4 regions of the Rugamonas sp. FW305-51 genome follow, and region 4 is predicted to be linked to each of the others. Evidence: predicted binding sites of a transcription regulator. Region 4 holds the regulator's gene; each other region holds the start of a gene.
The links. The regulator sigma-54, encoded in region 4, starts transcription at its own class of promoters, with help from an activator protein. The targets are predictions, from matches to a motif close to TGGCANGNAANCTGCTTT.
Positions count from the first base shown of each region.

Region 1: a site for sigma-54 is predicted at 2,001-2,018, ahead of AC3WOS_RS12820 (PEP-CTERM sorting domain-containing protein). Genes of this name have one in related genera too.
Region 2: a site for sigma-54 is predicted at 2,018-2,035, ahead of AC3WOS_RS09765 (flavin monoamine oxidase family protein). Genes of this name have one in related genera too.
Region 3: a site for sigma-54 is predicted at 5,983-6,000, ahead of AC3WOS_RS26400 (pilin). Genes of this name have one in related genera too.

Region 1 is NZ_JBYSZG010000015.1:72,684-79,758, reverse strand. Features, by position in the region: gene AC3WOS_RS12835 (nitroreductase family protein) at 1-46, shown strand, start outside; gene AC3WOS_RS12830 (acyltransferase) at 50-724, shown strand; gene AC3WOS_RS12825 (PEP-CTERM sorting domain-containing protein) at 922-1,863, shown strand; gene AC3WOS_RS12820 (PEP-CTERM sorting domain-containing protein) at 2,099-3,034, shown strand; gene AC3WOS_RS12815 (glycosyltransferase) at 3,171-4,394, opposite strand; gene AC3WOS_RS12810 (hybrid sensor histidine kinase/response regulator) at 4,724-7,075, shown strand, end outside.
Region 2 is NZ_JBYSZG010000010.1:108,555-115,629, forward strand. Features, by position in the region: gene AC3WOS_RS09760 (Mu transposase C-terminal domain-containing protein) at 1-1,653, shown strand, start outside; gene AC3WOS_RS09765 (flavin monoamine oxidase family protein) at 2,098-3,687, shown strand; gene AC3WOS_RS09770 (c-type cytochrome) at 3,684-4,106, shown strand; gene AC3WOS_RS09775 (RidA family protein) at 4,145-4,642, shown strand; gene AC3WOS_RS09780 (TonB-dependent receptor plug domain-containing protein) at 4,807-7,075, shown strand, end outside.
Region 3 is NZ_JBYSZG010000063.1:21,637-28,711, forward strand. Features, by position in the region: gene AC3WOS_RS26375 (M48 family metallopeptidase) at 1-1,368, opposite strand, end outside; gene moaC (cyclic pyranopterin monophosphate synthase MoaC) at 1,578-2,084, shown strand; gene AC3WOS_RS26385 (hypothetical protein) at 2,176-2,379, shown strand; gene AC3WOS_RS26390 (flagellar brake protein) at 2,815-3,525, shown strand; gene ltrA (group II intron reverse transcriptase/maturase) at 3,641-5,008, opposite strand; gene AC3WOS_RS26400 (pilin) at 5,471-5,935, opposite strand; gene AC3WOS_RS26405 (FHA domain-containing protein) at 6,138-6,734, opposite strand; gene sucD (succinate--CoA ligase subunit alpha) at 6,866-7,075, opposite strand, start outside.
Region 4 is NZ_JBYSZG010000041.1:19,521-26,595, forward strand. Features, by position in the region: gene AC3WOS_RS22430 (Lrp/AsnC family transcriptional regulator) at 1-35, opposite strand, end outside; gene AC3WOS_RS22435 (enoyl-CoA hydratase/isomerase family protein) at 46-1,131, opposite strand; gene AC3WOS_RS22440 (DUF6691 family protein) at 1,232-1,642, opposite strand; gene AC3WOS_RS22445 (YeeE/YedE family protein) at 1,653-2,084, opposite strand; gene AC3WOS_RS22450 (metalloregulator ArsR/SmtB family transcription factor) at 2,084-2,410, opposite strand; gene AC3WOS_RS22455 (threo-3-hydroxy-L-aspartate ammonia-lyase) at 2,563-3,549, shown strand; gene hpf (ribosome hibernation-promoting factor, HPF/YfiA family) at 3,665-4,021, opposite strand; gene AC3WOS_RS22465 (RNA polymerase factor sigma-54) at 4,096-5,571, opposite strand; gene lptB (LPS export ABC transporter ATP-binding protein) at 5,589-6,344, opposite strand; gene lptA (lipopolysaccharide transport periplasmic protein LptA) at 6,347-6,922, opposite strand; gene lptC (LPS export ABC transporter periplasmic protein LptC) at 6,950-7,075, opposite strand, start outside.

The sequences.
Region 1 (7,075 bases), on a different contig from region 4:
GCCGCTAGGGGCGCTGATCGTGCCGTCCGCGCCGCAACAGGAGTAAGCCATGCGCGCCATCAAACCAGGGGAGATCGCCTGCTTCCTGTCACTGCTGGGCCTGATCCTGCTGCTGGGCGTGGGCAGCACGGCGCTGCTGCTGGGGCGCTTGCCGCTGGGCGACTTTCGCGGCGTGCTGCTGGTGCTGGCCGGCGTGGTGCTGACCTACCTGTGGGCCTTCCTCGCCTACCGTCTGTTCCTGCTGGCCGTGCCGCTGCGCGAAGGGCCGGTAGCGCCCGGCTCGCGCGACGAATTCGCCGCCAACGTCAACATCCTGTTCTACCTGATGCTGTTCAACTCCCTGATCCGCACCCACTTCCTGCCGGTGCCGCTGCTGCGGCTGGTGTACCTGGCGCTGGGCGCCCGCCTGGGCGCCAACACCTACAGCGCCGGCGTGCTGCTCGACCCGCCCCTGACGCGCATCGGCGCCAACACCATCATCGGCCATGACGCCGTGATCTTCGCCCACGTCATCGAAGGCAGCCGCATGGAATTGAAGAGCGTCACCATCGGCGACGGCGCCACCATCGGCGCCACCGCCGTCGTCATGGCCGGGGCGTGGATCGGGGACGGCGCCATCGTCTCGGCCGGCGCCGTGGTGACCAAGGATACCCGCATCGAAGCGGGCGAAGTGTGGGGCGGGATACCGGCCCGGCGCCTGAAGGGGCCGGCCGGCGCGGCATAGGCCCGCTGGTGGACGGCTGCCGGTTTTCTTTACAGTGGCCGCCGCCAGGGTAGGCGGCCCCATCCAGACTAACGTCCCAAGTCCTTGTTTGGATGGACAAAAATTCCGATGGCAGGGATTTTGCTCAGAACATTACACAAAATCCGGATACGGGTTTTGCGACAAAACAATTGGCCCAACTTTCCCTGGAGGCATACATGAACATCCATCCAACCGCGCTGCCGGGCGCGCTCGCGGCAGCGGCGCTGGCCGCCGCCCTGGCGGCACCGGCCGCCGCCGTAGCCGATCCGCTGATCGGCCTGTCCACTGCCGGCAACGGCATCTACACCACCTATGCCGACCTGTGGACCAACGTCACCGACACCGGCCTGGCCAGCGGCTTCATCCCCGGCCTGACGGTGGGCCCGGGCGGCTCCCTGCCCTACCTGACGGAACTGCGGACCCAGATGGTGATCGGCACCATGACCAACAGCAACATCCCGGCCCTGGTCACCCCGGCCGGGCTGAACAGCACGTTCGAGATCAGCAAGATCGTGCGCTTCCAGGAGCTGGTGGACGCCCAGACCCCCACCACCGCCCACTTCACCCTGCCCGGCAGCCAGTCGGCCGCCATGGATGTGGACCCGGGCCATGCGGGCGTCCAGAACGTGGCCATCTTCTTCGACCAGCTGGGCACCAGCAAGGCCATACCGGGCAATGGCGCCGGCACGGTGGCCTGCTATGGCGCCGGCGTCACGTCGGTGGGCTGCGGCGCCAGCGGCGGCGATCCCGACGGCGACGGCACCCTGATCCTGTCCGGACACCTGGTGTTCCACGACGCCAGCTTCACGGCCAGCGGGCCGGTGGGCACGGGTTCGTTCGACTCCCGCTTCATGATCGATTATGTCAACCCGCTGTTCCTGGACATCACCACCAACAGCATCTTCCTCGACAAGTTCACCGGCACCACCAACGTGCCGTCCTTCTTCACCCCGGACACCATGTGGGACGGTACGGCGCCAGACCCGGGCGGCGTGCCATTCCTGAAGGTGGATTCATCGCAAAGCTTTGCGGCTGTCCCCGAACCGGCGACGCTGACGCTGATGGGTCTGGGCTTCGCCGGCCTGGCGCTCGGCCAGCGCCGCAGGCGGGCCGCCTGAGCAGCTGCCGCAGTGGCGACACGTTTCCCCTTGCATCCGGCAGCCCCTGCCGGATTTTTTTACACTGCCGGGCATTATTCCGCTCCCGTTCTACCAAGCTCAAGCCAAGTCCTTGTTTTTCCTATGAAAATAAAACCTAGCATGGAATTTGCAATGTTCTGGCTACGATCCCTCGCCGGGGTCCATGCAGCACCAACCCGTATGTGACCGTGCTTTACTTTACTTGGGAGTAGCCATGAAACACTTCAACCTCACGCTGGGCGCCATCGCCATCGCCGCCACGATGGCCGCCCCCACGGTGGCCCACGCCGGCGCCACCATCGGCCTGTCCACGCTGGGTAACGGCGTCTACAACACCTATGCCGACCTGTGGACCAATGTGACCGACACGGCCGTGGCCACCGGCTTCATTCCCGGCCTGACGGTCGGCCCCGGCGGCGCCGCCCCGTACGTGACGGAACTGCGCACCCAGAACGTGGTCGGCACCATGAGCAACAGCAACATCCCCGCCATCGTCACCCCGCCCGGGCTCAACGCGGGCTTTGAGCTGAGCACCGTGGTGCGCTTCCAGGAGCTGGTCGACGCCCAGACGGCCACTACGGCCCACTTCACCATGCCCGCCGCCCAGTCGGCCGCGATGGATGTGGACCCGCTGCACGCCGGCGTGCAGAACTTCGCCGTCTACTTCGACAACCTGACGCCCGTGGCCGGCCCCAACAGCAAGGCCGTGCCGGGCAACGGCAGCGGCACCGTGCGCTGCTACGGCACCGGCGTCACGTCGGCCGGCTGTACGGGCGCCGGCGACACGGATGGCGACGGCACCCTGATCCTGTCGGCCCACCTGATCTTCAACGACGCCAGCTTCACGGCCGCCGGGCCGATCGGTACCGGCTCCTTCGATTCGCGCTTCATGATCGACTACGTCAATCCGCTGTTCCTCGACGTGGTGACCGGCTCCATCGTCAGCAACAAGGAAACGGGCACCACCAACGTCCCGTCGTTCTTCACGCCGGACGTGATGTGGGACGGCACGGCGCCCACCACGGTACCGGAATTGAAGGTCGATGGCTCGGTCAGCTTCTCGGCCGTGCCGGAACCGGCCACGCTGGCCCTGATGGGACTGGGCTTCGCGGGCCTGGCCCTGGGCACCCGCCGCCGTCCGGCAGCCTAGCCGCCGGTCGAACGGCGGCTCCGGCCCCTGTCCACGCCGTGGCCCGAGGCCCAAGCGACGGCCCAAGCTTAGGCCCAATCCACGGCCCAGGCTTAGGTACAAGCCGCGGTCCACGCTGCCGCCCAAGCCGCGGCCCCTACGGCAGCGGCGCGGCCGGGGCAGCCAGCGCGCCGGCCAGCAGCGCGCCGAAACGCTCGCCGGCCGGATAGTGCCGGAATTGCTGGGCGATCCGCAGCGCCGCACTGTAGACATGGGGCTGGTTCAACAGGGCTTCGGCGCAGCGGCACACGGCACCCGCGCTCAGCCGGTCCGCCCGCAGCAGGGCGCCGGCGCCGGCGGCCACGACGCCATGCATGTTGAGAAACTGGTCCAGGTTGCCGGCAATGCCCAGCACGGGCACGGCGGCCGTCAGCGCCTGCTGGCTGGTGGGACTGCCGCCGTTGCACACCACCAGGCAGGCGCGCCGGGCCGCCTCGTCGCCCGGCAGATGCGAGGCCACCCGTGCATTGGCCGGCACCGAAGCGGGCATGGGCTTGCCGGCCGTGGCCGCAATCACGGTCACGGGCAAGCCGGCCAATCCGTCCAGCACCTTGGACAGCAGGCCACCCTGACCGGAGCTGCCCAGCGTCACATACACCACCGGCAACTCGGGCGGCAGCATGTCCCACCATGGCGGCAACGCGACCGGCGGCGACCAGGTCACCGGTCCCAGATAGCGGTGGCTGGCCGGCATGGCCTGCGGCGCGAACAGTTCGGGAATGTCGGCGTAGGCGGTCCAGTCCGCATCCGTATAGACGCGCCGCAAGTCCCAGCCCAGCGACGGCAGGCCGTAATGGCGCCGTACCCGGTTCAGCGGCACCGTGTGCAAGGCGAACGCCAGCGGGCGCACCAGACGGAACAGGCCGTCGGCCAGCGCCAGCGGCAGATGGCGGGACAGGGGGATGGCGGGCACGCTGTAGTGCTGCCGCACATGGGGGCTCCAGTAGGCATTGCTGATCGTCACATACGGCAGGCGGGCCAGCCGGGCGCTGACGGACAACGACAGGCGAAAGTCGCCCACCACCAGGTCGGGCTGCGCCTCGGTCAGCAGGCGCATGTCGTCTGCCACATAACGGCGCAGCGTCGCCTCGTCATACACGGGCTTGCCCGCCGCCAGCGCGGCCAGGAACTGGGCGCCGGCAATGCTGCTGATGGGCCAATACTTCAGCGCGCCGCCAGCCAGCATGGCTTCATGGCCGGGCGCGCAGGCGAAGTGCACATCGTACTGGCGTGCGTCGAGCATGCCGGCCAGCGCCAGCGGCCGCCCCACGTGGGCCAATGTTACGGCCTCGGCCACAAACAGGATTTTCTTGCGCTTCATGCTGTCCGCCTCCACTAGCAGCTTGCAGCGCCCCGGCCCGTGCCGTTTGAGGCAGCGCAAAAGTGAGCCATGACGCGACCATGACGCCAGCGGCCCGGCAACGAGCACCTCGCAAGGCAGCGGATGGCATGCCGCAAGGCACCGGCCGACGTCAGCTGATTAGATACAGATCAAAGCCCTTGGTTAGCGCGGGCTTATATTTTTCCTCGTAGCACCACCTCCACCGTCCTGCCACCAACGACGCGCCGCCAATACGGCGCCTGAGCCAACCGACATGCATAGAGAACGCCACAGCGTGATCCCGTACCGGGCGACCGGATAACCGCGCCATGTTCAATTTCGAACGCTCCAGCCTGAGCCAGAAACTGACCATGATCGCCGTGCTGTCGACCGGCAGCGCGCTGTTGCTCGTGTTCGCCGTGTTCGTGGCCACCACCGTGCTCAGTCACCGCGACAGCGCGCAGCGCCAGCTGTCGTCGCTGGCGGCCGTGATCGGCGCCAGCGGCACGGAGGCGCTGCTGGCGTCCGACCGCCGGCGCGCCGGCCAGACGCTGGCGGCCTTGGCCGTCAAGGACGACATCGTGCAAGCGGCCCTGTACGACGGCGATGGCGCCTTGCTGGCCAGCTACGACGGCGCCGCCCAGCCGGCCCCGCCGCCGGAACTGGGCAGCACCGGCCTGGCCGCCCTCGGCGAACACGGGCGCACCGAGGCCAGCGGCAGCCTGTGGGCGCCCGGCATACGGCTGTACCGTCCCGTGCTGCGCGGCGGACAACTGGTGGGCGCCGTGATGATAGAGGCGGTCCAGACCGGCATGTGGCTGGACATCGTCAAATACGTGGGGGCGGCCGGCGTGGCCGCGCTCGTCTCGTTGCTGGTGGCGCTGATGATGGCGACCCGCTTCCGGGCCAGCATCGCCGAGCCGGTGGCCAGCCTGATCGCCGCCGCCCAGCGCGTCACCAGCAGCCAGACCTACGCCCACCGCCTGCAGCACCAACGCCACGACGAGCTGGGCGTGCTGATCGACAGCTTCAACAACATGCTGGCCCAGGTCGAGGGACGCGACGCCAAGCTGGCCCAGTACCGCGACCAGCTGGAGCGCCAGGTGGGCGTGCGCACGGAGCAGCTGGAGAAGGCGAAGAACGCGGCCGAGGCGGCCAGCCAGGCCAAGAGCGCCTTCCTTGCCACCATGAGCCACGAAATCCGCACCCCGATGAACGGCGTGCTGGGCATGACGGATTTGCTGCTGGCCACCCCGCTGACGGAGCAGCAACGCCACTACACGAGCATGGTGCAGCGCTCGGGCGAGCACTTGCTGGTCATCATCAACGACATCCTGGACTTCTCCAAGATCGAGGCCGGCAAGCTGACGGTGGAATATATCCACTTCAATTTCCGCGAACTGCTGGACGACATCGACAACGTATTCGCGCCGCAAGCCCAGGCCAAGGGCATACGGCTGGAAATGATGATCGCCAACAATATCCCGATCGCCATCTGCGGCGACCCCAACCGGCTGCGCCAGGTCATCGTCAACTTGCTGGGCAATGCCGTCAAGTTCACGGAGACGGGCAAGATCACGGTCAAGGTGGCCGTCACGGACGAGGACGCGCAAGCCGTGGGCTTGCGTTTCGAAGTGCACGATACGGGCATCGGCGTGTCGAGCGAAGCGCGGGCCCGCATCTTCGATTCGTTCTCGCAGGCCGACGGTTCCACCACCCGCAAGCATGGCGGCACGGGGCTGGGGCTGGCCATCTCCAAGCAGCTGGTGGAATTAATGGGCGGGAAGATAGGCGTCGACAATGCGCTAACGCAAGGTTCCATCTTTTGGTTTGCCGTAAATTTTGACAAGCGCCGCGTCGATGCCGACGATCATTCCTTCAATCGCAAACTTACCCAAGGGCTCAAAGCTTTGATCGTCGATGAAAATCCCGCCAGCCGCGCCGGACTGGAACGCCTGCTGGCGAGCTGGCACATGGCCTGCGACAGCACCGGCGCCGGCGCCGCCCTGGAACTGCTGCAGGAGGCGGCCACCCGCGGCCAGCCCTACGACGTCGCCCTGCTCGACATGGAATTGCCGCGCACCAGCGGCCTGGCGCTGGCGGCCGCCATCCGGGCCGACGCGGCGCTGGCCGGCGTCAAGCTGCTGCTGCTGAGCACGGAACGGGAAGCGGCCGACGCCGTGCAACGGCGCGAAGCGGGCGTGGCCTTCCAACTGATCAAGCCGGCCCGCGTGTGCGACCTGTACGATTGCATCACCGCCCCGGCGCGCGGCGCCGACGGCGCCCGCCCGCCGCCGCCGCCCACGCGCAGCGAGGCGCTGCGCAGCGCCGCGGCGCATGGCGAAGCGGCAATCCCGGCGATACCGGGCGGGCTGCGCCCCGCCCTGCCCGCCGCCCGGCCCGCCGGCGCCGCGCTTGACGGCGCCGCGCTCGACGGCGGCGTGTCCGCTACGCCGTCCGCGACGCCGCGCCCGCGCAAGCGGCGCAAAGTGCTGCTGGCGGAAGACAATCCCGTCAACGTGGAAGTGGCCAGCGCCATGCTGGAAGGACTGGGGCTGGAAGTGTGCCGTGCCAGCAATGGCGCCGAGGCACTGCAATCGGTGCAAACGGAACATTTCGACCTGGTCCTGATGGACTGCCAGATGCCCGTCATGGATGGCTTTGCCGCCACCTCGGAAATC
Region 2 (7,075 bases), on a different contig from region 4:
TACCGCTACCTGCGCCGCTACTGGCAACGGGGCCAGACCCCCAACGCACTGCTGCCCGATTACGCCAACTCCGGCGCGCGTGGCAAGGTGCGGGCCGCATCGGCTGGCGTCAAGCGCGGACGGCCCCGCAAGGACGGCACCGATCCCGGCGTCAATGCCGACGAGGAGATCCGGCGCGTGTTCAGGGTGGCCGCGGCGCGCTACGCCGACCAGAACCCGCGCTTTTCGCGCCGCGCCGCCTATGAGCAGATGGTGCGGGAATTCTTCCGCCCGCGTCGCATCGACGTGGCGGCGGGGCGCGTCCACGATGTGAGCGAGGCGTCGCCATTGCCGGCGCCTACCTTCGGCCAGTTCAGCTACTGGCTCGATCAGGATCGCGACCGCCCCGCCAGCGCAGCCCGCCGCGTCTCGCGCCGCAGCGCGCATGTCGCCGATGCCGGCGGCGCACCCGCCAACGTCGCCAACACCGCCAAAGTCGCTAACGCCGTCAACGCCGCCAAAGTCGCCAACGCTGCCGCCGGCGGTGCGGCGCCGTTCGCCCCGCTGCCATTACTTGGGGCGGCACCGGCTGCCGCCGCGCCCGCACGGCTGGCCGAGCCGGCTGCCGGCGCGACGCCGGGCCGTCCCGGCGACGTCTATTATCTCGATGCGGTGCGCGCCGACGTGCTGCTGGTGTCGCGCACCGACCGCGCGCAGCTGCTGGGGCGGCCCCTGGTGTACGCCACGGTGGACCGCTACAGCGGCATGATCACCGGCCTGTCGGTGAGCCTGGCGACGCAGCCGGGACCGGAAGGCCTGCTGGCGCTGGCCAACAGCGGCGCCGACAAGCAGCGTTATTGCGAGCGCCACGGCCGCGCCATCGAACCGGCGCAGTGGCCAGGGCGGCATTTGCCGGCGCGTCTGCTGGCGCCGCCGGCGCTGGCACGCAGCTGGAACGGCGAAACGCTGCTCAACAACTTCAATGTGCGGTGCGCGGTGGCGACTGCCGTCCCGCCCGCGTGGCAGGCAACGCTGGAACGGCGCTTTCGCCTGCTGGCGCCCGATGCCGCCGGCGCCGGCAACGGCAGCCTGCTCGATGGCATGCTGGACCTCGAGGAATTCACCCGCATCGTCATCGACTGCGCGCTGTTCCACAACAACGTGCCGCCTGGCGGGGCCGGCGCCGTCGGCCATGCCGATGCTGCGAACATGACGCCGGCCCTGGCGCCCGCCGCCTTGTGGGAATGGGGCGTGGCGCAGCACGGTGCCGCCATCAGGCCGTATCCGGAGCAGATGGTGCGTTGCTGCCTGCTGCCGCGCACCGTGGCGACGGTGACGGCCGAGGGCATACACCTGCACGGCAATTACTACACCTGCGCCCGCGCCATCGAGGAGCGCTGGTTCGAGCGGGCGCGCCTGCGCGGCCAGTGGAGCATCACGGTCGGCTACGACCCGGCCGACATGGACGTGGTTTATCTGCCCGATACCGGCGCCGCCCTGCATTTCCATGCCTGCCACCTGCTCGAGCGCAGCCTCGCGCACCGCCGCCTGTCGGCGCTGGAGATCATCCTGCAGCAGGAACGGCGCCGCTACCTGCGCGAGCGCATCGAACAGGCCGTGGCCGACGACCTGCGGCGCAGCACCAGCCTGCGCCTGCCCGCCGTCACCAGCTAGTCCTCCGCACGGTGCCCGCCACCGTGCATTTCCTCCCCCCGCATTTTCCGGTGCACGCATCCTCGCGGTGCGATGCACCATTTCGTCTGCGCGCACAGCCGGCACGTGTCGGGACGCATGCCTTGGCAGCTTACAAGCCGCTTTCAGTGACGCTCAAAACAAAGTCTGTCGGGGTTGAATAAAGTGCGTCCCGGATGCCGCCTGGCGGCATAGCCTGGCGCTTCCCGCGCGGCGCCGCAACGGCCGGTGATCGGACGCGGAACGGACTTTGTTCAATTTAAAGAAGGCCATATGCCATAAGGTGCGCTTTAACGATGAACCATCTTTGTTTGCGCAAAAAAAAGGCTGTAATCGGCCGCGATTGTGGCATGCGGATTGCTAGAAGGAAGTCATGGGCCCAGCAATCGCCCGCCGACTTTTTATCAGCAAATGGTGAGGAAGCAGATGGATAGTGCAAACGCAAAGCCGATCACACGCAGGGACTTCTTGTATCGCGCCGCCGCCGTTGGCGGCACGGGATTGCTGTTCAATACCATGAACGCCTGGGGCATGGGCATGACCTCGAAGGCATCGGGCCCGCCGGAGCTGAGCGGCAGCGGCAAAGGAAAGAAAGTGGTGATCCTGGGCGCGGGCCTGGCCGGCATGACTGCCGCCTACGAACTGGGCAAGCTGGGCTACGATTGCCAGATCCTCGAGGCGCGCGGTTTCGCCGGCGGCCGCTGCCAGACGGCCCGCAAGGGGGTGTCCATCACGGAGCTGGGCGGCGAAAAACAGACCTGCCAGTTCGACGACGGCCTGTATATCAACCACGGTCCGTGGCGCATCCCGCTGCACCACCAGTCCACGCTGCATTACACGCGGGAGTTCGAAGTGCCGCTGGAAGTGATGGTCAACGATAACGACCATGCCTTCGTCTACCTGGAAAACGGCGGCCCGCTGTCGCGCCAGCGCCTGCGGCCGGCGCAGATCAAGGCCGACCTGCGCGGCCACGTGGCCGAACTGTTGGCCAAGTCGGTGCAGGGCAAGCAGCTGGACCAGCAGCTGACGGAAGACGACCAGCACCTGCTGCTCGATTACCTGGCGCACGAAGGGCAGCTGTCGGGCAGCGACCTGCGCTACAAGGGCCGCAGTGGCCGCGGCTACGCCGTCAACCCTGGCGCCGGCGTGGTGCCCGGTCCCGGCACGCCATCCGATCCGCTGGGCCTGCGTGAGCTGCTGGCGTCCAAGGTGGGCAACGTCTACAGCGCCGTGCAGGACTTCCCCATGCAGAACACCATGTTCCAGCCGGTGGGCGGCATGGACCAGATCGCGAAGGCGTTCGAGCGGCGCGTGGGCCGCCACATCCGCTATCACGCGGAAGTGCGCACCCTACGCCAGGACGGGCAAGGCGTGACCGTGACCTATCAGGACACGGCCACCGGCAAGGCTGGCGCCATCCGCGCCGACTACTGCCTGTGCGCGCTGCCGCTGTCGGTGCTGCGCAATATCGATACCGACTTTTCCGACCGCTTCCAGCAGGCCGTCAAGGCCGTGGCCTACGCGCCGGTGGGCAAGATCGGCCTGCAGATGAAGCGCCGTTTCTGGGAAGAGGAGGACCACATCTATGGCGGCCACGTACTTACCGACCTCAAAGGCATCAATACGATCTCCCTGCCTTCTTCCGGATGGCAGAAGAAAAAGGGCGTGCTGCTCGGCTACTACAATTACCAGACCGCCGCCATCGAAGTGAGCGGGCTGTCGCCGCGGGAGCGGGCCGAATTCGCGCTGGCGGCGGGCGAGCAGATTTTCCCGGCCTACCGTTCCTCGTTCGAATCGGCCTTCTCGGTGGCCTGGCACCGCATCCAGTACAACCTGGGCGGCTGGGCCGAATGGACCGACAAGACCCGCGCCCAGGCCTACCCCGTGCTGGTGGAGGGGGAAGGCCGCGTGCTGCTGGCGGGCGAGCACCTGAGCTACCTGACCGGCTGGCAGGCCGGCGCCATCGAATCGGCGTGGCAGCAGATCGCCCGCATCCATGAAAGGGCCAGCGCATGACGACGCCTCTCCGCGCCACCTTCGCCCGTACCGTGACCGGCTTGCTGGCCGCCGTCGGCCTGTGCGCCACGCCCACCGTCTGGCCGCAGGACGCGGGCCGGGCCCTGTTCCTGAAAAACTGCGCGGCCTGCCACCAGGCCAGCGGGCGCGGCATCCCCGGCGCCTTTCCCGCACTGGCCGGCAGCGCGCTGGTGCGGGGCAAGGGGGCGGACGTGGCGGCGGTGCTGCTCAAGGGGCGGGGCGGTATGCCCGACTTCAGCGACACGCTCAGCGACCGCGACATCGCCACCGTGCTGACCTATGTGCGCAGCAGCTGGGGCAATGCGGCCGAGCCGCTCACCGAGCAGGAGGTGCTGTCCCAGCGCGATGCCTTGCAGGTGGCCCGTTACAGCAACGGCGAGCTGTCGAACAAGCACTGATACGGCACCGATTTCCTTTTCCACTACCGCGAGCAACCATGAAAAAGACCATTACCGCCATGTTGATTCCCGTCGCGCTGGCCCTGGCCTGCGGCTCGGCCGGCGCCCAGGGCATCGTGCGCCACAAGATTCCCGGTTCCGACTTTCCCATCGCGCAGGCGGTGACGATCCCGCCCGGCACCACGCTGCATTTCATCAGCGGCCAGGTGCCGCCCGTGATCGACCAGGCGGCGCCGCCCGATTCCCTGGCCGCCTACGGCGACACTAAAACACAGACCCTGGGCGTGCTGAAGAAAATCCGCGAAGTCCTGCAGGGCATGGGCCTGGACATCCCCGACGTGGTGAAGATGCAGGTGTTCCTGGTGGGCGATCCGGCCAAGGGCGGGCGCGCCGACATCAAGGGCTTCATGGAAGGCTACACCCAGTACTTCGGTGGCAGCCAACCCAACTTGCCGGCGCGCGCCGTGATGCAGGTGGCCGCGCTCAACAGCCCCGGATGGCTGATCGAGATCGAGGTGGTCGCCGCCAAAAAATAGCGCCGCCGCGCGTGCGCCAGTGCGCGGCCGCAGCCCTCGTGCCCACAGCCGCGCGGATGCGCACGCGCGGCGCCTCCGGCACGCATTGCAAATTTCCCGTCGCCCGTTATCCGTCACTGGTACGGCGGCTCCCGTTTTGATTTTTTAATCTGAAGAGGAACTCCATGCATAAGGCCATACTGAAGTCCGGCGCCGCTGCCGTCCTGCTGCAAACCTTGCTGCACACGGGCCATGCCCTGGCCGCCGATGAACCGGTGCCCGTGCCGGCCGGGGCGCCCGCGGCCGATGCGGCCGATCCCGGCGTGATGGCGTCGGCCGGCGCCATCATCGTTACCGGCACCCGTTCCACCGGCCTGACGGTGGCCAATTCCGCCTCGCCGATCCAGGTGCTCGATTCGTCCTCGCTGCAGCGCACCGGCCAGCCGGACCTGATCCAGGCGCTGGCCCAGAACCTGCCGTCGTTTACGGCCCAGGCGGTGGGCGGCGACACGGCCAACCTGACCCTGTCGGCCCGGCTGCGCGGCCTGAGCCCCAACAACACGCTGGTGCTCATCAACGGCAAGCGCCGCCACGGTACGGCCAACCTGGCCGTGCTGGGCGGGCCATACCAGGGCGGCGCGGCAGCCGACCTGAACTACATCCCGGTGGCGGCCATCGACCATATCGAAGTGCTGCAGGATGGTGCGGCGGCCCAGTACGGGTCGGACGCCATCGCCGGCGTGATCAACATCATCCTCAAGTCGAACAGCCATGGCGGCACGGCCAGCGTGACGGGCGGCGGCTATCCGGACGGCGGCGGCCACACGGGCGGCGCCTCCGTCAACGTGGGCGTGGAACCGTTCGAGCGGGCCTACCTGAGCCTGACGGCCGACTCCAAGTACCACGGCTTCAGCGACCGTGGCGGCATCGACCCGCGCGTGAGCGATCCGGCCAATATCAAATCCATGCCGCTGCTGCAGGCGCCCGGCTACCCCAACCTGAACCACATCTCGGGCGATGCCCAGTACCACCTGAACACGCTGGCGGCCAACTTCGGCTATGACATCGACGACGACACCTCGGTCTACAGCATCGCCACCTTCGGCAAGAAGGATGCGCGCGCCTACGAGAACTACCGCATGCCCAGCAAGCTGCCGGCCATCTATCCGCTCGGCTTCTCGCCCAAGGAAACCATCAAGCAACAGGACTATGCGTTCACGGCCGGGGTCAAGGGCAAGCTGGCCGGCTGGGCCTGGGACCTGGGCTCCACCTACGGCAAGGACACCAGCAAGATCGGGGTGGCCGATTCCGGCAACGTCTCGCTGTACAACGACACGGGCTACACGCCCACCCAGTTCAGCGCCGGCGAATTCCACGCCAGCCAGCTCACCACCTCGCTCGAGGGCAGCCGCGATTTCGCCGTCGGCCTCAGTTCGCCGCTCAACGTGGCCATGGGCCTGGAACACCGCATCGACAAGTACGAGATCGTGGCCGGCGACGCCGCCTCGCGCTACAAGGAAGGCTCGCAGTCCTATCCCGGCTTCTCGCTGACGGACGCGGGCAGCCACCGCCGCACCAACGAGGCGGCCTACATCGACTTCGCCGCCTCGCCCGTCAAGGAGTGGCTGCTGGACTTCGCCGCGCGCTACGAGCACTTCAGCGACTTCGGCAACGCCAAGGTCGGCAAGCTGACCAGCCGCTACGACTTCACGCCCGACGTGGGCCTGCGCGGCACCTTCAGCAACGGCTTCCGCGCGCCCACGCTGGCCGAATCGTTCTACTCGGCCACCAACGTGTCGCCGCGCAGCGCCTTCGTGCAGCTGGCGCCCAATTCGGCCGGCGCCGCGCTGGTGGGCATCAACGGCCTCAAGCCGGAGCGCTCGACCAACCTGTCGCTGGGACTGGTGCTCAACCCGCTCAAGAACCTGACCATGACGCTGGACGCCTACCAGATCAAGATCCGCGACCGCATCGTCGGCAGCGGCCAGATCTACGGTTCCGGCAACGCCGTCAATTCGCCGGCCGTGGTGGCGGCCATCCTGGCCAACGGCAATGTGCTGGACCCGTCCGTGTCGCAGACCGGCATCAACATCTTCTCGAATGCGGTCGATACCCGCAGCCGCGGCCTGGAGTTCGTCAGCACGCTGGCCAGCAACTACGGCGCGGCGGGCAAGGTGGACTGGTCGGTGGCGGCCAACTACAACCAGGTCAAGGTCACCAAGATCAACCAGGCGCCGGCCCAGCTGCAGCCGCAGACGCTGCTCGACGCGACGGCCATCTCGGACCTGGAAACGGCCTCGCCGAAAATGCGCATCAACCTCGGCGCGCTGTGGAAGATCGGCGCCTGGAGCGTGAACCTGCGCGAGACGATCTACGGCAAGTCGTCGGAACAGGAGCTCAACGAAGACGGCACCGCGTACTACACCACCGCCATCGCCCGCAAGGCCATCACCG
Region 3 (7,075 bases), on a different contig from region 4:
CAGCGCCGACAGCACGCCCCCCTGCAACACATATGATTCGGCCAGCGCCATGTGCTGCAAGGCCAGCTTGCCCTGCGCCGCATACGTCTTGGCCAGCAGGTCGTACAGGGCCGGCTCCTCGCGGTACAGCTGGACCTGGTCGCGCAGGTAGACCGCGGCCGGTTCCAGCTTGCCGGCCGCGATCATCGCTTCCGCGTACTGGCGCGCAATGCCGCGCGACAGGGGGAACTGCTGGTGCGCCGCGTCCGCCTCGGCCAGCGCCTGGGCGACCACGGCCGGATTCCTGGGCTGGGCCAGCTTGATCTCCAGCGCCGTGCTGACGAAGATGGCGTTGGGCGTGGTGGCCGGCGCCGCGCCATAGACGCCGGCCGGCGGCGGTTTGCTCATGCCGCCGCGCGCCTCGTCCAGCAAGCGCTGGGCGCTGGCCGTGTCGCCCTTCTTGAGGGCGACGAAGGCCAGGCCGTACTTGGCCGCCGCCACCTGCTGGCGGCCCTGCTGCTGAAGCTGGGTTTCAAAGAAGGCGGTGGCATCGGCCAGGCCCTGGGCCGACTCGTCCTGCAGCACGCGGGCCCGGGCCCGCACCAGGTGGAAGTCCAGGCTGTCCTGGCGCTGCTTGTAGGGCTGCTCGCGGATGCGGGCCTGGATGTCGGCGATACGCTCGCTGGTCAGCGGGTGGGTCTGCAGATAGGCCGGGATGGTGTCGCTGTAGGACCGGCTGGCCACCTGCAGGCGCTGGAAGAAAGCCACCATGCCGGTGGTATCGAAGCCGGCCGCGCCCATGATCTGGAAGCCGATGCGGTCGGCCTCGCGCTCGGCGTCGCGGCTGAAATTGAGCTGACGCTGGATGGCCAGGCCCTGGCCGCCCATGAACACGCCCATGGCCGCATCGCCGCCCGCCTTGGACGCCAGCGCCGCCAGCACGATGGCCGCCAGCGGGATCAGCGCGTCCTGGCGCTGCTGGCCCAGCGAACGGGCGATATGGCGCTGCACCACGTGGCCGATCTCGTGGCTCAGCACGGAGGCCAGCTCGGCCTCGCTCTGGGCCGCCAGCAGCAGGGCCGAATGGACGGCGATGAAGCCGCCCGGCAGCGCGAAGGCGTTGAGCTGGGGATCGCGCACGGCGAAGAAGTAATAGTCGAAGCTGGCCTCGCCGCGCGCGCCGGGCCGCGCCTCCACCAGCGCATTGCCGAACTGGTTCAGGTATTCGAGGATGGGCGCATCGTCGAGGAAATCGTGGTCGCGCCGGATGTCGCGCATGATTTCCTCGCCCAGCTTGCGCTCCATCAGGGGCGACAAGTCCTGGCGTTCCGTGTCGCCCAGGCTGGGCAGGTTGGGGATCTTGGCCGGTGGCAACGCCGTCTGCGCCATGCTCAACGGCAGCACGCACAGCAGCGCGACGGCCAGCAGGCGCAGCCGCGGTGTCCGGCGCGGCGGACGGTCCTGGGGAATGGGGAAGATTCGATCAGCGTTCACGGTGCTATCATACCCGCAACTGGCGCCCGCACGCAGCGGGCCAGCAACCGATTCCACCCATGACCGGCCGTCCCGCGCGCGGCCCTTACCACTGCAAGCTACCCATGACTACCAGCAAAACCACGCCCCCCGCCGACCAGCTGACCCACTTCGACGCCACCGGCCAGGCGCACATGGTCGATGTCGGCGCCAAACAGGAAACCCACCGCATCGCCGTGGCCAGCGGCACCATCCGCATGAAGCCGGAGACGCTGGCCATCATCCTGTCGGGCAGCGCCAAGAAAGGCGACGTGCTGGGCATCGCCCGCATCGCCGCCATCATGGGCGCCAAGCGCACCAGCGACCTGGTGCCCCTGTGCCACCCGCTGGCCCTGACCCGGGTCGCGGTGGACTTCGAGACGGACGAGGCCAACAGCGCCGTCCATTGCCGGGCCCAGGTGGAAACGTTCGGCAAGACGGGGGTGGAAATGGAAGCCCTGACGGCCGTCCAGGTGGGCCTGCTGACCGTGTACGACATGTGCAAGGCCGTGGACCGGGGCATGGTGATGGGCGAGATCCGCGTCATGGAAAAACACGGCGGCAAGTCGGGCGACTGGAGCGTGACGAGTTGAGGTACTTGTCCCGGAATTGATGCGCAGCCAAGGCGACGCCAAGCCGGAGATGCGCTACACTTGATCGCATCATTGAGCAAGGAGCTGCGCTATGACGGCCATCGTTCAGCATGAAGACGACCAGTCGCCCGATGTGACTGAGAAAAAAGTCACACAGAAAGAAAGGGCGATCGCGCGCGCGCGCGAACGTCGCGCGGAGGCGCTGCGCCGCGTTGCCGGTATCTGGTCCAAGCGCGAGGACATTCCCGCCGATGGCTTGGCCTATCAGCGTGAATTGAGGTCGGAATGGCGCTAGTCCTGTTCGACACGAACATACTCATAGATGCCCTCAAGGGCTACAGATTTGCAATCGAAGAGGGATTTCTTCATCCCGAACGTCCGCATTCCATATGAGCTGACCCCGACCGATCCTGTGCAGTTCATTAATATTGTTCCGCCACCCGGTCCAAGTCCAGCCCAGCCGCGTCATGACGATGACGACGTGGACATTTCTTAGTCAATTACTGCAGGCGTTCCGACCGGGCAGAATTCGTTATGGATAAGCACGACCGCATATCCGGCGACTGGAGCGTGACGAGCTGACGACGGCCTGGGTGCCTCTTATTGTTACGGCAAGTTGGCGGGTATATAATAAAAATAACGACCGACAATATTTCCTGTCGGCAGATAAATACTGGCACCGACGGCGGACAGGGGACGAAACATCCATGCAGGCAAAGAAGGCGCAAGAATGAGCAGCACGGCACCGCCGAGCGAAGCGAGGACGCAGGAATACGAATTCGAACAGATGAATTTGCAGGTCGGGGGCAGGATACAGTTCATCACCCACCGCACCATCAAGCCGATCCAGCATTTCTCCACGCTGATCGGCTGGGTCAAGGACGAGTACATGATCGTCAAGATCCCGCTGGAAAACGGCGCCCCCATCTCCCTCAACGACGGCGACAAGCTGACCATCCGCGTCTTTTCCGGCGTGAACGTGTGCTCGTTCGCCTGCACCGTGCAGCGCATTTTCCTGCGGCCGCTGTACTATGCCCACCTGTCCTTCCCCACCACCATCCAGGGCACCAGCCTGCGCACGGCCATGCGGGTCAAGGTCGATATTCCGGCCCAGGTCACCACGCCGGACGGCCACACTTCCGTGTTCCTCGTCAACCTGAGCGTGTCGGGCGCCCTGATCGAGTCGCCCAAGCCGCTGCCCGAGGATGAGCCGACGGTGGGCTTGTCGTTCTACCTGATCGCCCAGCCCGGCAACCGCCAGGTGCGCATCAATCCCAACGCCACCATCCGCAACATCAACATCGTCAAGCCGGCCGCGGCCGACAAGGAAGAGGTATTCACCTACGGCGTGCAGTTTGTCGACCTCGACCCCATGCACTACACCATGTTGCAGAACCTGACCTACGAAGCGCTGATCGCGGACCGGCAAAAGATCGTGTAAGGCCGTACCGCCGGTTTGCGTCTCCCAATCGGCATAGGGGGCGGTCCTTGAGGACCGCTCCCCTGCCACACCACCCGGCGTGCGGATCCGCACCGGGCGGTTCGAGTAGTTGAGGTCAGGACAGGCGAGGTACGCCAAGCCGGTCGAAATAAGCAATCGTCAGGACCGTCTTCAACAGCCGGTCCGCATTGCGCCACCAGCGGCGGCTATTTGCGGCCACCTGCCGCACCACCAAGGGCGCGGCCCCGAGCTGGGTCAGTTCCCGATACATGGTCTTGCCACGTTTCCAGTGCTTGAGCTGGACAGCCCGCAGCCTGTGACGCAGCCATTCATCGAGTCCTCGCCAGATCTTCGGCGTCTCCGCCAGCTTGAAGTACCCTTTCCAGCCAAGCATGTAAGAGCGCAGCTTTTCGACGATCTGCGGCATGCTGCGGCCCACAGATCGCCCCGTCAGTTCACGGATGCGCTGCTTGAACGTTGCCAGCGGCTTTTCCGCGACCTTCAGTTTCACCACTTTCCCGCGTGCCACCCACAGGCTGTAACCGAGGAACTTGCGGCCGAAGGCACTGCCGACCGCGCTCTTGCTTTCGTTGACCACGAGGTGCAACTTATCGTAGAGGCGGCGCAGCAGCACCATCACCCGCTCGCCAGCACGTTGGCTGCGGACGTAGACGTTCGCATCATCGGCGTAGCGCGCGAAGCAATGGCCACGTCGCTCCAGTTCTTTATCCACTTCGTCGAGCAGGACGTTGGCAAGCAGTGGCGACAGCGGGCCGCCTTGCGGCGTGCCCTCGTGCCGCGACTGCACCACTCCATGGTCCATGATGCCGCTGTTCAGATAGGCTCGGATCAGCCGGATCACTCCGGTGTCGTCGATGCGTTTTCGTAAGCGGTCGATCAGGATGTCATGGTTGACCCGGTCGAAGAACTTCGACAGGTCGACGTCCACCACGATCCGGCGCCCAGACTGGACATGCGCCCTGGCGGCAAGCACCGCGTCCTGCGCACGCCGGCCCGGACGGAAACCGTAGCTGTGCTCGCTGAACGTAGGATCAAGAATCGGTTGCAGCACCTGAAGCAGTGCCTGCTGGATCAGCCGATCCGTCACCGTCGGGATGCCAAGCTCGCGCTCGCCACCGTCGGGCTTGGGGATCGTCACCCTGCGTACCGGGCTGGGCCGATACGTCCCCGCCAGCAGTTGTTCACGTATTTCCGGCCAAGCCACGGCCAGATAGCGCGAGGTTTCGTCGATGTCCCGACCATCCACCCCGGCTGCGCCCTTGTTGGCGCGCACACGTTTGAACGCCCGCAGCAGGCTTTCCCTTCTCAATGCCGCGCGCAGCAGCATTGATCCTGCGTCTCCTGACATATGGCGCGGGCAGCAGGCTTCGTCGCTGGAGGTGGCAGCCAAGGCTTCACCCTGACCTACGGCCTCCCGCCCCGCTTTCGCGGGCATCTGACGCTTTGCCTGTCGCATCGCCATATCGGATAACACTCCTACTCGTTCGGTCCTTCGTCAGCGGGGTCGAGCCTTGCCGGCGCTACCACCAACTACTATGACCTCTGCTGAGACCCTGCTACGGCAGCGCCGCCGTCCTTTCAGACGTGAGGCAGGGCGTCCCCAGGTAAGGGCCGCACTCCTTCATCACACAACCGCCGCATCTACGCCACTTCGCCTTGAGCACAAGAGCTTCGCGGTTCTATGCCCGCTCGCCCTGCTCGGCAACGCCTTCTATGCGGTTCGTGTACCTCGGCTCATGATTTACGATTCACGCTTCCTTCCCACGGTCGATTACTCTTCCGCAGTTGCGCTTCACTTCGCTCGCTGTGGTCAGCTCGCGGCGGGACTTTCACCCACAGGAGCGCGCCCATGCTGGGCGCACATAGAAAAAACGATGCAGCCTCGCGGCTGCATCGTTTTTTTGTTACCCGTCAGCTTAGACTATCAGATCTTTGGACGATACTTGTCGACCACGGTGCTGGCGGCATCGATGGTGGTGACGCACGACGAACCGGCAGTGCAGGCGATCGCATAGACGATGGTCTTGGCATCGATGTCGGCGCTGTTGGTGGCGCGCATCGTGACCGTCACGGTGCCGTGGGTGGCGTCGACGCCGGCGACAGCGACCGATGCCACATACTTGCTGGTGATCGAAGCGGCTGCTGGCAGACCCAGGGCAGGACCGTCAACACCGGCGGCCAGCGTGCCTTCGTTAAAGGCCTGGCCCACTGCCAGACGGGCTGGACCGGAAGTCGAGTTCGCCTCGCTGACCTTGGCTTTCAGCGTGTAGTCGCTGTAGGCAGGAATAGCAACGGCGGCCAGGATACCGATAATTGCCACCACGATCATCAATTCGATGAGGGTGAAGCCGGCTTGTGCTTGTTTCTTGATCATTTTCATCGATTTCATTTTGCTACTCCTGAGTGATTGAGGAAATTTGGTACCACGCTTCAGTATGAGCAAAGGCCGTGCCAGCTTAATTCAGGGGCGGAGCGGGGCCGAAAACGGGAGAAAGCGCTAATTTTCGTCACCTTGGCTGACTTTTTTTGTCAGTCTATATGCCGAAATCTGTCATCCGGGCCAAAAAACGGCACCGGGCTGACAATAATTGTCAGGCGGCCGGGCTGGTCAGGCGGAACGTCATCTGGGTGCCGCTCAGGTCGATCACATCGCCATGCTTGAGGCGCAGCGGCTGCTTGCCCACGGCCGCGCCGTTGACCAGGGGCGGCTGGGCCCCTTCCGCATGGGCGATGGTATAGGCGTCCGCCCCGCGGTTGATGACCACCACCTGCACCCCGGGCCGGCCCAGCGTCGTCAGCGGCTTGGTCAGGGCCATCTGCTTGCCCGCGTTGTTGCCATTCAGTACTTCAATCTGGCCCAGCGGCGGTTCGGTCGCCGCCGCGGCGGCCAGCGGACGCACGCCGTCGGCGACGAACTCGACCTGGAACTTGGCGATCTTGATCATGTCCAGGTGCTGCAGGAAATGCTTGCCGATGCGGTGGCCGTTGACAAAAGTACCATTGGTGCTGTGCAAGTCCTCCAGGAAGGAATCATCGAGGATGGTGACGATCACGGCATGCTCGCCACTGACGGACGGGTGGGACAGCACGATATCGTTGTGCCGGTGCCGGCCTATCGTCATGCGCTCCTTGCTGAGCTGCACTTGCTGTTCCACCACGCCTTCGCGCGATATGATGATTTTCGCCAATCTCGGTCTCCGGCAGATACAGGTTGATACGGGTTGATACGGATGCAATGGTGCTGGTGTGCGCCTGGAGCGGCGCAAAAAAAACGGGGAGCACCAGGCTCCCCGTTATTATTCACCAACTCGTTGCCAAATTACAGCATCGCCTTCAGCAGGCGCGCCATTTCGGACGGGTTCTTGGTGACGGTGATGCCGCACGCTTCCATGATTTCCAGCTTGGCTTGCGCGGTGTCGGCGCCGCCCGAGATCAGCGCGCCGGCGTGGCCCATGCGCTTGCCCGGAGGCGCGGTGACGCCGGCGATGAAGCCGACCACTGGTTTCTTCATGTTGTCCTTGATCCAGTA
Region 4 (7,075 bases):
TTGAGGATCTCGATGTCGATCCGGTCCAGCGCCACCGTCACCGCGTCAATCCAGGTGGCGCAGCGGATGGGCGTAGTCCGGCCATACGGGGGCGAAGAAGCGCGCCACCATCTCCGGGGTCACGTCGGCCAGCGCGGCCGGCTGCCACTTGGGGGCATTGTCCTTGTCGATCACCAGCGCGCGCACGCCTTCGAGCACTTCGCCATCCTCGAAATTGTGGCGCACCAGGGTGCGCTCCATGCGCAGGCAGTCGGCCACGTCCAGCGCGGCGCCGCGCTTGAGCAGCTCATGGGTGACGGCCATCATCAGCGGCGAACGGGTCTGCATGGCGGCCAGCGCCTTCTGCGCGAACGGATCGGCATCCTGCGCCAGCGAGGCCATGATGGCGGCCACCGAGGGCGCAGCGAAATGGCGGTCGATCAGGGCCCGCTGCGCCTGCAGCATGGCCTGGCCCGCGTCGGCCCGCAGCGGGGCCGCGAAGGCGGCGATGGCCTCGCGCAGCCGGGCGCCCGGCGTGGCCTCGACCAGGGCCGCCAGCGCCGGCATCTGCGCCGCCGGCACGAAGTGGTCGGCCAGGCCCAGGTACAGCGCGTCGGCCGCGCCTATGGTCAGGCCGGTCAGGCCCAGGTAGTTGCCCAGCTGGCCGGGCGCGCGCGACAGGAAGTAGCTGCCGCCCACGTCCGGGAACAGGCCGATGTTCACTTCCGGCATGGCCATCCTGGTGCGCTCGGTGACGATGCGCACCCTGCAATCGGGTCCGCCCTGGGCCACGCCCATGCCGCCGCCCATCACCACGCCATCCATCAGGGCGATATAGGGCTTGGGGTAGTAGTGGATCAGGTGGTTGAGCGCGTATTCTTCCGTGAAGAAGTCTTCCAGCAGCGCGCTGCCGCCCTGCGGGCCGGCGCGGCCCACGTCGTAGAAGAAGCGGATGTCGCCGCCGGCGCAAAACGCCTTCTCGCTGGTGCTGCGGATGACCACCGCGTCGACGCCGGCGTCGTCGCGCCAGGCCAGCAGGGCGGCCGTCAGGTCGCGCACCATGGCCAGCGACAGGGAATTGAGCGCCTTGGGACGGTCGAGGGTGAGAAAGCCGGTACGGTTGCTGACACTGGTCTGGACGAATTCGCTCATGGCAAGTTGCGGAAAATGATGAAGCGCCTATTCTAACGCGCCCTGCCCGCGCTGCGCGCACCGCCAGCCTTCACGTCCGCCACCTGTCCAGCATCGATGCTCAGCGCCGCTCCAGCAGCTCGAACAGTCCCATGCCGGCCACCATGGCGCCCGTGAACAGCAACGCCTTGGCGCCGCCCGTGGTGAGCGAGGCCAGCGCAGGGCCGGGGCAGAAGCCGGCCAGGCCCCAGCCGGCGCCGAAGATCAGCGCGCCCAGCACCAGGCGGCGGTCGATCACGCGGGTGCCGGGCAGGCTCATGGCCACACCCAGCAGGGTAGCTGGCCGGGTGCCGGCATAGCGGAAGGCCAGCACGCCGACGGCGATGGCGCCGGCCATCACGAGGGCCAGCGACGGATCCCAGCTGCCGCCCAGGTCGAGAAAGCCCAGCACCTTGGCCGGATTGCTCATGCCCGACACGATCAGGCCGATGCCGAAGATCAGGCCGGCCAGCAATGCGATTACGATGGTCATGCGGTTCTCCTTATCCGAACACGTGGCGCGCGAGGTAGACGGTGACGAAGCCAGCCGCCATGAAGGTGGCCGTGGCCACCATCGAGCGCGGCGACAGGCGCGACAGGCCGCACACGCCATGGCCGCTGGTGCAGCCGGAACCATAGCGGGTGCCGAAGCCCACCAGCAGGCCGGCCGCGATCAGGGTGCCGCTGCCGGCATCAATCTGGACCGATGGCAGGCCCGCCACCAGGCCATAGACCAGGGGTGCGCCCACCAGCCCCAGCACGAACGCCACGCGCCAGCCGATGTCGCCCGCGCGCGGGCGCAGCAAGCCGCCCGCGATGCCGGCGATGCCGGCGATGCGGCCGTTAAACAGCAGCAGCAAGGCTGCCGACAGGCCGATCAGCGCGCCGCCGAGCAGCGCGCCCCACGGCGTAAATACGTTCCAGGCGATGGTCATTACTGGGCTCCTTTGCCGTCGTTACAAAATTGCTGGTACAGCACCTGCAGCACGGCCAGCGCGGCCGGGCTGGCGATCCGGTAGAAAATCTGCTTGCCTTCGCGCCGCGTGCTCACCAGCTCTTCCTGGCGCAGCACCGTCAACTGCTGCGACAGCGTGGGCTGGCGGATGCCCGTCAGTTCCTCCAGCTTGCCCACGCTGTATTCGTCCTGCGTCATCTGGCACAGCAGCAGCAGCCGGTCCGGATTGGCCAGCGCCTTGAGCAGGCTGCTGGCCTGCCCGGCCGAGGCCCGCAGGCTGTCGATATCGATGCTCGCATTGTCCATCTGTACTCCCCCACTCCCGCTATCCGTCATGGCAAACATTATACCAAATTATATATTATGTGCATGTATGGTTTCAAGCAGGCGTTTGGACAGTGGCGCCGAATGCTGGCACACTGCCCGCTTGCCTCGATACCCACCGAAAGGACTCCCCCATGACACAATCGACCCTCGCCGTGCAGTACGCCGACATCGCGGCGGCCGCGCAACGGCTGGCCGGCGTGGCGCACCCTACCCCGGTGCTGACTTCGCGCCAGGCCGACGAACGCAGCGGCGCGCAGCTGTACTTCAAGTGCGAGAATTTCCAGCGCGTGGGCGCCTTCAAGTTCCGCGGCGCCTACAACGCCATCAGCTGCCTGGACGAGGAGCAGCGGCGCCGCGGCGTGGTCGCCTTCTCATCGGGCAACCACGCCCAGGGCATGGCCCTGGCCGCACGCATGCTGGGGGTGCCGGTCACCATCGTCATGCCAACCGACGCGCCGGCCATGAAGCTGGCCGCCACCCGCGAATACGGCGCCGAGATCATCCTGTACGACCGCAAGACGGAAGACCGCGAAGTGATCGCCGCCCGCCTGGGCCAGGAACGCGGCCTGGCCGTGATCCCCGCCTACGACCACGCGCACGTGATCGCCGGCCAGGGCACGGCCGCCAAGGAACTGTTCGACAGCGTGGGCGAACTCGATTACCTGTTCGTGAGCACGGGCGGCGGCGGCCTGCTGTCGGGCAGCGCGCTGGCGGCGGCCACGCTGTCGCCGCGCTGCGCCGTGATCGGCGTCGAGCCGGAGGCGGGCAACGACGCCCAGCGTTCGCTGCGCAGCGGCCAGATCGTCCACATCGAGGTGCCCGACACCATCGCCGACGGCGCCCAGACCCAGCACATCGGCAAGCTGGTGCTGCCCATCCTGCAGACCCACGTGCGCGACATCGTCACCGTCAACGACGACCAGCTGCGCAGCCAGATCCGTTTCTTCGCCGAGCGCATGAAGATGGTGGTGGAAGGCGCCGGTGCGCTGGCCGCCGCTGCGGCCATGAACGGGGTGGTCGATATCCGCGGCAAAAAAGTGGGCGTGATCGTCAGCGGTGGCAATATCGATATGGCGCTGTTCGCCGAGTGCATGGCGCGCAGCGCGCCGCAGAACTGACCCCCAGCACGCATACGGTTTATACCATTTATACGGTTTAGACGAAAAGTACGCGACGTAGGGCCGCAAAAAAGGGCGCCAGATGCGCCCTTTGTTTTCTCAAGCCGGGACCGTCTTATGCGGTGGCGGCGGGTTCGAAGGTGTCCGGCAGATGCTTGATCGCATCGTGGCCGTGTTCCTGAACTTTGGATTTGTATTTCATGACCTGACGATCAAGCTTGTCGATCAGGGTGTCGATGGCGGCGTACAGGTCTTGCGACAGGCTCTCCACATACACGGTCTTGCCGGACATGCGCAAATTGATCTCTGCCTTCTGGCGCTTCTCTTTCTCGGTGAGGTTATCTACGGTCAGGATGACAGCAATATCAATCACTTGATCGAAGTGGCGTTTGATGCGCTCCAGCTTGTTCTGCACATATTCGCGAATGGCTGGGGTCACTTCGAGATGATGTCCACTGATGGTGAGATTCATACACACTCCTAAAGATGATGTCGCTTACGGTCAGTGCGCTGCCCTTTCAGGCCGGGCGCGCAGGAACCAGATAACTACAAAGACTTGCGGAGACTGACTGGCGGGATCTTTAATGCTTCGCGATATTTGGCAACAGTTCGTCGCGCAATCACCATGCCTTGTTCTCCCAGCATGTCCGCAATCTTACTGTCGGATAAAGGATTTTTAGGGTCTTCTGCTCCTGTCAATTGCACGATCAGTGCACGTATCGCCGTCGATGATGCTTCTCCCCCCGCTTCGGTGGCGACATGGCTGCCAAAGAAATATTTCAACTCAAACATGCCATGCGGGGTCAGCATATACTTCTGAGTTGTTACCCGAGAAATAGTACTCTCGTGTAGTCCCAGTGTATCAGCAATTTCACGCAACACAAGGGGCCTCATGGCAACGGCGCCGTGCGAGAAAAAATTCTTTTGCCGTTCCACTATGGCTTGCGCCACGCGCAGGATGGTGTCGAAGCGCTGGCGCATGTTCTTGATCAGCCATTTCGCTTCCTGCAGCTGGGCCCCCATGGCGCCCTCGCCCTTGCCCTGCTTGAGCAGGTTGGCGTACATGGCGTTGACCCGCAGGCGCGGCATGACGTCGTTGTTCAAGGTGACCTGCCAGCCGTTGCGGGCCTTCTTGACGATCACGTCCGGCACCACGTAGTCCGACACGTCCGAGGCAAACGCGGCGCCCGGGTGCGGATTGCACTGGCGGATCACGGCCTGCGCTTCGCGCAAGTCCTCGTCGTCGCACTGCATGGCCTTCTTGAGCTTGTTGAAGTCGCGCTGGGCGAACCAGGCCAGGTGCTGTTCCACGATGGCCAGCGCCATGCGGCGCGTCACCAGCGGCACGTGCGGCATGCGCTTGATCTGCAGCGCCAGGCACTCGGAGGCGTTGCGGGCGCCCACGCCCACGGGGTCGAAACTTTGCAATAACGACAAGGCCGTCTGCAGCTCCTCGGGCTCGATGTCCAGTTCTGCCGGCAGGCGGGCCAGGATTTCTTCCAGCGGTTCTTCCAGGTAGCCGTTTTCGTCGAGCGCGTCGATGATGATTTCCACCAGCGCCCGGTCGCGCATTTCCAGCACCGTCACCCGCATCTGCTCCATCAGGTGTTCGCGCAGGGTGCAGTGGTTTGCTTCGAGCTGGGGCCGGGAGTCCTCGTCGTCGGGCGTCTTGCTGCGCCCGGCGTCGCTCCAGTCCATGTCGCCCTCGGGCGCGGCGTCGCCGTCGGCGCCCTCGAACGGCTCGGCCTCGGCCGGCGCGGGCGCATCCTGCTGCTGGCCGGGCGGGCCTTCGGGCGGCGCCTCGGCCGGCGCGCTTTGCTGGCTGATGGCGCCGTCGGCCAGCAGCCGCACGGAATGGTCGAGCGGATCGTCGAGCCGCTCCAGCAGCGGATTGTCGGTCAGCAGCTGTTCCAATTCCTGGTGCAACTCCAGCGTGGACAACTGCAGCAGGCGTATCGATTGCTGCAGTTGCGGGGTCAGCGCGAGGTGCTGCGAAGTGCGCAGTTGCAATGACTGTTTCATGGCTTTACTTACATACCTTACATACGGAAGTGTTCACCCAGATACACGCGACGCACCGATTCGTTGGCGATGATGTCGTCTGGCCGGCCTGACGCCAATACCGTGCCCTGGTTGATGATATACGCGCGGTCGCAGATGCCCAGCGTCTCGCGCACATTGTGATCGGTGATCAGCACGCCGATGCCGCGTTCCTTGAGGAAGCGCACGATGCGCTGGATCTCAATGACGGCGATCGGGTCGACCCCGGCGAATGGTTCGTCGAGCAGCACGAAGCGGGGATTGGTCGCCAGTGCGCGCGCGATTTCGACCCGGCGCCGCTCGCCCCCGGACAGGGACAGCGCCTGGTTCTCGCGCAGCTTCTCGATTTGCAGATCGGCCAGCAGGGTATTGAGCCGTTCATCGATTTCGGCCTTGGATAAAGGCTTGCCGTTCACTTGCTGGATTTCCAGCACGGCGCGGATGTTTTCTTCCACCGTCAGCTTGCGGAACACGGACGCTTCCTGCGGCAGGTAGGACAGGCCCATCACGGCCCGCCGGTGGATGGGCAGCGACGAAATGTCGACGCCCGAGATGTCGATGGTGCCCGCGTCCGACGGCACCAGGCCCACGATCATGTAGAACGAGGTGGTCTTGCCGGCGCCGTTGGGGCCCAGCAGGCCCACCACTTCGCCGCACTCGACCTGCAGCGAGACGTCGTGCACCACCTGGCGCTTGCCGTAGCTCTTTTGCAGACCGCGCACGATCAGGGTGCTGCCGCAGCGTTGCATGTCCATGCTCATTTCCCCGCCGGCGGCACGGAAGCCGCTGCCGGCGCCGGGCTCTTGTTGGACGGCTGGATCACCATGGTGCCGCGGCCGGCACCCGGCTTGCTCTCGCCGGTGGCCGTGTTCTTGACGGCGAAGAATTCCTTGCGGCTGTCGTAGGAGATGAATTCGCCCTGCACTTCATCGCTGGGCTTGCCCGCCTCCAGACGCCGGATCCGGGCCTTGGCGAACAGCTTGACCAGCTCCGTCTTGCCGTCGTATTCGATGCGTTCGGCCTGGCCTTCCACCCACTGGTCGCCGGCGCCGTCGCGCTTCTGGCGGAAGGTGGCCGGGGTGCCGGGGGTGCTGGTCATGGTCACGTACTGGTAACCTTCCGGGTCTTCATGCACCACGGCCTTGGGCGACTTCATCTGCAAGGTGCCGCGGGTCAGGATCACGTTGCCGGTGGCGATCTTGATCTGTTTGACGTCGTCCACTTCCAGCTGGTCGAAGGCGATTTCAGTCGGCTTGCTGGAGTCCGCCTTTTCAGCGTGGGCCAGGCCGGCCGCCGCCCACAGCAGGGCCGCCGACAGGATGAGTTTTTTCATTGCGAATCCGTTCTATATCGTTCTGTATCAATGCGCCGCACGGGGCGGCAGGTGGATCTGGCCGCGCCCGCCCAGCGCGATCTGGCGCGTGGCGTTGTCGGCCTTCATGCCGGTGCCGCGGGCGCTGGAGGCGCCCAGCTGCAGCTCGACCGG